DNA from 2 places in the Nocardiopsis akebiae genome. Region 2 is predicted to be linked to the other one. Evidence: riboswitches for the same ligand, from Rfam matches in the RefSeq annotation. Region 2 holds a riboswitch; the other holds the start of a gene.
The links. A riboswitch is a leader RNA that binds a small molecule or an ion and turns the genes downstream of it on or off. The one in region 2 is predicted to bind S-adenosylmethionine.
Positions count from the first base shown of each region.

Region 1: another riboswitch for S-adenosylmethionine. It lies ahead of thrC (threonine synthase); the one in region 2 lies ahead of KGD83_RS21375 (aminotransferase class V-fold PLP-dependent enzyme).

Region 1 is NZ_CP074132.1:982,989-986,385, forward strand. Features, by position in the region: gene KGD83_RS04230 (alpha,alpha-trehalose-phosphate synthase (UDP-forming)) at 1-922, opposite strand, end outside; SAM riboswitch class I at 1,204-1,345, shown strand; gene thrC (threonine synthase) at 1,359-2,618, shown strand; gene KGD83_RS04240 (ubiquitin-like small modifier protein 1) at 2,706-2,984, shown strand; gene KGD83_RS04245 (GNAT family N-acetyltransferase) at 3,116-3,397, shown strand, end outside.
Region 2 is NZ_CP074132.1:4,994,241-4,997,637, forward strand. Features, by position in the region: gene KGD83_RS21375 (aminotransferase class V-fold PLP-dependent enzyme) at 1-1,283, opposite strand, end outside; SAM riboswitch class IV at 1,345-1,459, opposite strand; gene KGD83_RS21380 (DUF3870 domain-containing protein) at 1,674-2,069, shown strand; gene KGD83_RS21385 (CaiB/BaiF CoA transferase family protein) at 2,066-3,397, shown strand, end outside.

The DNA.
Region 1 (3,397 bases), 2.6 Mb from region 2:
GCTCGCGGTAGGCCTCCAGGCCCCGCACGATGTTCTTGGACAGCTCCGTGCGGTCCACCCGCACGATCAGCCGGGTGTCGCCGACCGCGTCCCGCAGGGTGCTCCGGCGCGCGGCCACGGCCGGGTCGGCGGCGCTCTGGCGCAGCCCCTCCTCGTCCGCGCCCAGGGCGTGCACGCCCACCCCGACCACCCGGCCGCCGTGCTCCACGGTGCGCCGCTCGAAGTCGACCTTCGCGCGCAGGATCTCCTCGCAGCAGCGCAGGAACGCCTCCGCCCAGCGCGGGCTGAGGAAGCCCAGCCGGTCCGCGCCCAGCATGCCCTCCAGCAGCTCGCGCGCGACCTGCCCGGGCAGCATCCGGAAGTACTCCGGGGGAGCCCACGGGGTGTGCGAGAAGTGCGCGATGCGCAGGTCGGGACGGCGCGCGCGCAGGATCCGCGGCACCAGCGCCAGGTGGTAGTCCTGCACGGCGACGCGGGCGCCCTCCGCGGCGCCCGCCACCAGGGCCTCGGCGAACGCGTTGTTGTAGGCGGTGTAGTCCTCCCACGTCCGCCGGAAGCGCGAGCCGAAGGACGGCTTGTTGGGGGTGTCGTACAGCATGTGCTGCACGAACCACAGGGTCGAGTTGGCCACCCCGGTGTAGGCGCCGTCGAAGGTCTGCCGCGGGATGTCCAGCATGTGGACCCGCATGCCGTCCAGGTCGTGGGCCTGGTCCAGCCGGGCCTGCGGCGCCTCCGCGGCGGCCCGCCGGTCGGCGTCGGACAGGGCGGCGCACACCCAGATGCTGTCGATCTCGGTGGCGACCGAGATCATTCCCGACACCAGTCCGCCCCCGCCCCGCCGATGCTCCAGCGAGCCGTCGTCGGCGGTCGAGAAGGACACGGGTCCTCTGTTGGAGGCGATGAGGATCTGTGCCTTGTCCACGTGGTCGTCCTCTCGGAGAAAAGCGGTCGGGGCGGGGCGGTGGTGAAGGGGGTCGCACCTTATGTCTCGCCTGTCGACAGCCGCCCCAAACCCCGCGCGGGTCAACGGGGGTGCGCGTCACACGGCCCTCGCGCCGGGGGTGCGTCCCACCGGTCCGGACCAGCGCCGTCTCACCATGTGAGCCGTTTCGTGTTACCCGGGTCACCAGGCGTGGAAAACCGGCCGACACCTCCGTTACAGTTGCGGTGCGGATCCGACAGGACCAGCACAAAACTTCATATTGCTCATCCAGAGGGGTGGAGGGACCGGCCCTGCGAAGCCCCGGCAACCATTCCAGCACGTGACACCCGCGAACCCGCGGGACGGCTGGGACAGGTGCCAACTCCGGCCTGGGGACAAGGTGTCCGCCAGGAAAGATGAGGGGAGACGCCTCGCCATGGCGATTGCCGCCACCGAACCCACCGCCGCCCGCTCCTTCGGCCCCGGCACCGCGCTCTCCTGTCGCGAGTGCGGCGAGCGCTACGAGCTCACCCCCCGGTTCGCCTGCGAGTTCTGCTTCGGCCCCCTTGAGGTCGCCTACGACTTCGGGACCGTCACCCGCGCCGACATCGAGAGCGGGCCCAAGAGCATCTGGCGCTACCGCTCCCTCCTGCCCGTCCCGGCCAACGTCGCCGAGCTGCCCAACATGGCCCCCGGCCTGACCCCGCTGGTGCGGGCCGACCGCCTCGCCGCCGAGCTGGGCCTGGACTCCCTGCACGTCAAGGACGACTCCGGCAACCCCACGCACTCCTTCAAGGACCGCGTGGTCGCCATCGCCGTCGAGGCCGCCCGCACCTTCGGGTTCACCACCCTGTCCTGCTCCTCCACCGGCAACCTGGCCGGAGCCGTCGGCGCCGCCGCCGCGCGCGCCGGGTTCGAGTCCTGCGTGTTCATCCCCGCCGGGCTGGAGGAGGCCAAGGTCGTCATGGCCGCCGTCTACGGCGGCAAGGTCGTGGCCATCGACGGCAACTACGACGACGTCAACCGCTTCTGCTCCGAGCTCATCGGCGACCCGGTGGGCGAGGGCTGGGGCTTCGTCAACGTCAACCTGCGCCCCTACTACGGCGAGGGCTCCAAGACGCTGGCCTACGAGATCGCCGAACAGCTCGGCTGGCGCCTGCCCGAGCAGATCGTCGTCCCGATCGCGTCCGGCTCCCAGCTCACCAAGATCGACAAGGGCTTCCAGGAACTGGTCAAGCTCGGTCTTGTCGAGGACCGCCCGTACCGGATCTTCGGCGCCCAGGCCACGGGCTGCTCCCCGGTCGCGCAGGCCTGGGACAAGGGCATCGACGTCATCCAGCCGGTCAAGCCCGACACCATCGCCAAGTCGCTGGCCATCGGCAACCCGGCCGACGGGCCCTACGTGCTGGACATCGCCAAGCGCACGGGCGGATCGGTGGAGCACGTGGGCGACGACGAGATCGTCGACTCCATCAAGCTCCTCGCCCGCACCGAGGGCATCTTCGCCGAGACCGCGGGCGGCGTCACCACCGGCGTGCTGCGCAAGCTCGTCCGCGAGGGCAGGCTCGACCCGAAGGCCGAGACGGTCGTGCTCAACACCGGAGACGGACTCAAGACCCTGAACGCCGTCGACGCCGGGGTGAGCGCCACGATCAAGCCCTCGCTGAGCGCCTTCACCGACGCCGGTCTGGCCTAGACAGCGCCTTTCGGGGCCCCCGCTTCGCTTCGGCCCGGGTCCCGCCGCCCCGACCACCCGTCATCTCCCACGAGAAGGAAGTCCGCCATGAGCGCCAGCGTCCGCGTGCCCACCATCCTGCGCACCTACACCAACGACGCCTCCGAGGTCACCGCCGAGGGCGCCACCCTGGCCGAGGTCATCGACGACCTGGAGGCCAACTACCCCGGCATCCGCGCCCGCATCCTGGACGACGGCGGCAAGGTGCGCCGCTTCGTCAACGTCTACATCGGCGACGAGGACGTGCGCTTCGAGAAGGGCCTCCAGACCGAGGTCGCCGACGGCGCCCAGGTCTCCATCATCCCGGCGGTCGCCGGGGGCTGTTGAGCCCCGCCGTGAGGGGCGGCCGCGGCGCGACAGGGCGCCGGGCCGCCCCTTCGCGGTATTCCGCGACCCGCGCGGGAGAGCGCTCCGGAAAACCCGGTGCGCCCGTGACCGCCGCTCCCTAGCCTGGGCGTATGGGCATCGAGATCCGGCTGTTCCGGGAGTCCGACAGGGAAGCGGTCATCGCTCTGGCACTGCGCGCGTGGGAACCGGTGCACGCCTCGCTGCGCCGGGTCCTGGGGGAGGAGGTCTACCCGGTCCTGGTCCCGGACTGGCGGCGCAGCCAGTACGACGAGGTGGCCGGGAGCGTCGACGCCGGGGACCAGCGCGTGTGGGTCGCCGAGGCCGACGGAGCGGTCGCGGGCTTCGCCACCGCCAGGATGCTGCCCGAGGACGGCATGGGGGAGATCCACCTG
Region 2 (3,397 bases):
GGTCCGCGGGCCACGAGTTCGGCGACCGCGCCGACGAGGCGGTCCACGTGCTCCCGCGTGGTACCCACCCCCAGGCTCGCCCGCACCGCCTGGCCGTGGCCCCGGGGCAGCAGGTGCCGGGTGAGCGGGTGGGCGCAGAACAGGCCGTCGCGCACCCCGATCCCGTACTCGGCGGACAGGGCCGCGGCCAGCAGGTCGGCGGGCAGGCCGTCCACGGTGAACGACACGATGCCCACCCGCGGGTGGTCCCCGCCCCACAGGGTCAGCTCGGTGACGCCGTCGACCGCCGTCAGCCCCTCGCGCAGCCGCTCCAGCAGCGCCGACTCGCGCACGTGCAGGAGTTCCTGGGTGGCGGGGGCGAGGGCGTCGCAGGCGGCTGCCAGCGCTACGGCGCCCAGCACGTTGGGACTGCCCGCCTCGTGCCGCGCGGGCAGGTCGTTCCACACCACGTCGTGCTCGCCGACCAGCCGCGTGGCCCCGCCGCCGGACAGGTAGGGCGCGGCCTCGCGCAGCCAGTCGGCGCGGCCGGCCAGCACCCCGGAGCCGAAGGGGGCGTAGAGCTTGTGGGCGGACAGGGCGACGTAGTCGGCGCCGGTCCCCTCCAGGCTGAAGGGCAGGTGCGGCACGTACTGGGCTGCGTCCACGACCACGCGGGCGCCCTCGGCGTGGGCGGCCTCCACCAGTTCCTCCACCGGCCAGATCTCGCCGGTGACGTTGGAGGCGGCGGTCACGCACAGCAGGCGCGGGCCCTCGGGGGCCCCGCGCAGCGCGGCGCGCGCGGCCTCCACCGCGTCCTCGGGGGAGGCGGGCAGCGGCAGGCGCACCACCCGTCCGGCGCGGGCGGCGGGGTGCTCCCACGGCAGCAGGCTGGCGTGGTGCTCGGACTCGAACACGACCACCGTGCAGCCCTCGGGCACCGAGCGGGCCAGCAGGTTGAGGGCGTCGGTGGTGCCGCGCACGAACACCACGGCGTCGGCGGGCTGTGCGCGCACGCCCACGAAGCGGGCGACGCTGCGGCGGGCGCGCTCGTAGGCGTCGGTGCTGACCTGGGAGTGGTGGCCCGCGCCGCGGTGCACGCTGGCGTAGTAGGGCAGCGCGGCGGACAGGGCCTCGGCCACCGGGGTCAGACACGGGGCGCTGGCCGCGTAGTCGAAGTTGGCGTACTCGACGCGTCCGCCGGTGACCAGGGGGACGCCCTCGTCGGAGGTGACGACGGTGCACTCGGCGGCGTCGGCCGGGGGCTCGGCGGAACGGGCGGCGTGGACGGGGACGGCAGTGGTCATGGAAGCACCTCTCCTGTGGGTCGTGGGACCCGCGGAGATGTCACTCCGGTAACGCCTCAGGGGTCCGCGCTTGTCCGACACGGTCGTGTCGGGACCTGGTCCTCACCCGGGGCACCCCACCGCGGTAGGAGGGTTGCCGACCAGCTAGCCGGGGCTTGACGCTGGTACTCGTGACCTGCGAGGCACACTAACACAGCCCTCCGGCCCGCGGCAGGGGGACCGGATGTGGCCCGGGCCACCGAGCCGCTTGACAGCGGTGCGCGCGGTGGGGACATACTTGTGCCTGCCTGCCCTCACGCCGCGGGTGTCCGGTTTCCCCCGGCCGCCCTCCAGGCGCGAGACTCCAGAGCGTCGGAGTTTTCGCGTGCCCGTGAGCGAGAGGTGTGCACCTTGTACGGCGACGACCGTATCCAGCAGGTCCTGCGCAATCCCAGGGTCGTCCTGGTGTCCGGCTACGCCCGCCTGCCCGACTCGGTGGCGAGCCACTCCCAGTACCAGCGGCTCGGCGTCGTGCTGGCCGTGGACACCGCAGACGGGCGCGTCGTCGCCGCGGACACCACCCTGCTCACCGAGCTGGCCAGGGACTTCTTCCGCGCTCTGGTCGAGGGGGAGTCGGTGACAGGGGACGTCGCCGAACTGGTGCGGCGGGTGCAGACCCGGTACGCGGGCCAGTCCGGCGCCGCGCTGACCACCGCCCTGCGCCGCTGCCTGGAGACCTACGGCCAGCTCAGGGAGGGCGACCAGTTGCCAGTGGACCCCGAGGCCGGGGAGGAGGCGCGGACGTGACCGACGACCTCTTCGCGAACGGGAGCCCCGCCGGGACCCGGGCCGGAACCGGCGCCGGGGACGGAAGCGGGACCGGCTCCCCGACCGGGACCGGAACCGGAAGCGCGACCGGGGCCGCGCCGCTGCCGCTGGCGGGCGTGCGCGTCGCCGACCTGTCCCGCGTGCTGGCCGGCCCCTACGCCACCATGCTGCTCGCCGACATGGGCGCCGAGGTGGTCAAGGTGGAACAGCCGGGGCGCGGCGACGACACGCGCTCCTGGGGGCCGCCCTGGGCCGGGGAGGCCGGAGCGGAGGGGCACGGCGAGGCCGCCTACTTCCTGTCGGTGAACCGCAACAAGCGCAGCCTCGCCGTGGACCTGAAGGACCCCGGGGGCCTGGCAGCGGTCCAGGAGCTGTGCGCGTCCTCCGACGTGGTCGTCCAGAACTTCCGGCCCGGGGTCATCGACCGGCTCGGTCTCGGCTACGAGGCCGTCAGCGCCCGCAACCCGGCCGTCGTGTACTGCTCGGTGAGCGGGTTCGGGCCCGAGCACGAGCCCGCGACGCGCCCCGGCTTCGACATCGTGGTGCAGGCCGAGAGCGGGCTCATGGCCACCACGGGGCCCGCGGAGGGACCGGCGAGCAAGGTGGGCGTGGCCCTGACCGACGTGCTCACCGGACTCAACGCCGCCGTGGGAATCCTGGGCGCGCTCATGCGGGCCCGCGTCACCGGGCGCGGCGAGAACATCAGCGTGTCGCTGCTCAACTCCACCCTCTCCGGCCTGGTCAACCTCACCCAGCAGGCGCTGGTGACGGGGGCCGAACCCGCCCGGGTAGGCAACGCGCACACCACGATCGTGCCCTACCAGACCTTTCCGACCGCGGACGCCGAGATCGTCGTCGCCGCCGGGAACGACGCCCTGTACCAGCGGCTGTGCACGGCCCTGGACCGCCCCGACCTGGGCGCGGACCCGCGCTACGCCACCAACCCCGGCCGGGTGGCGCACCGCGGGGAGCTGGTCGGCGCCCTGTCGGCGACCCTGCGCTCCCGACCCGCCGACCACTGGATGGAGCTGCTGGTGGGGGCCGGGGTCCCGGTGGGGCGGGTGCGCGGGGTGCTGGACGCGCTGCGCACCGCCGACGCCAGCGGCGACGACGTCCTGCGCACCGTGGAGCACCCCACCGCCGGGCTGATCGAACAGGTCCGCGCGGGGTTCCGCCTGGAGGGCACCCCGCCGCCGCTCTCCGCGCCGCCGCTGCTGGGGCAGCACTCGCGGCAGGTCCTGGCCGAACTCGGCGTGGACGGGGCCGACGCGGACGCGATGGTCGCGCGCGGCGCCGTCCAGCAACCC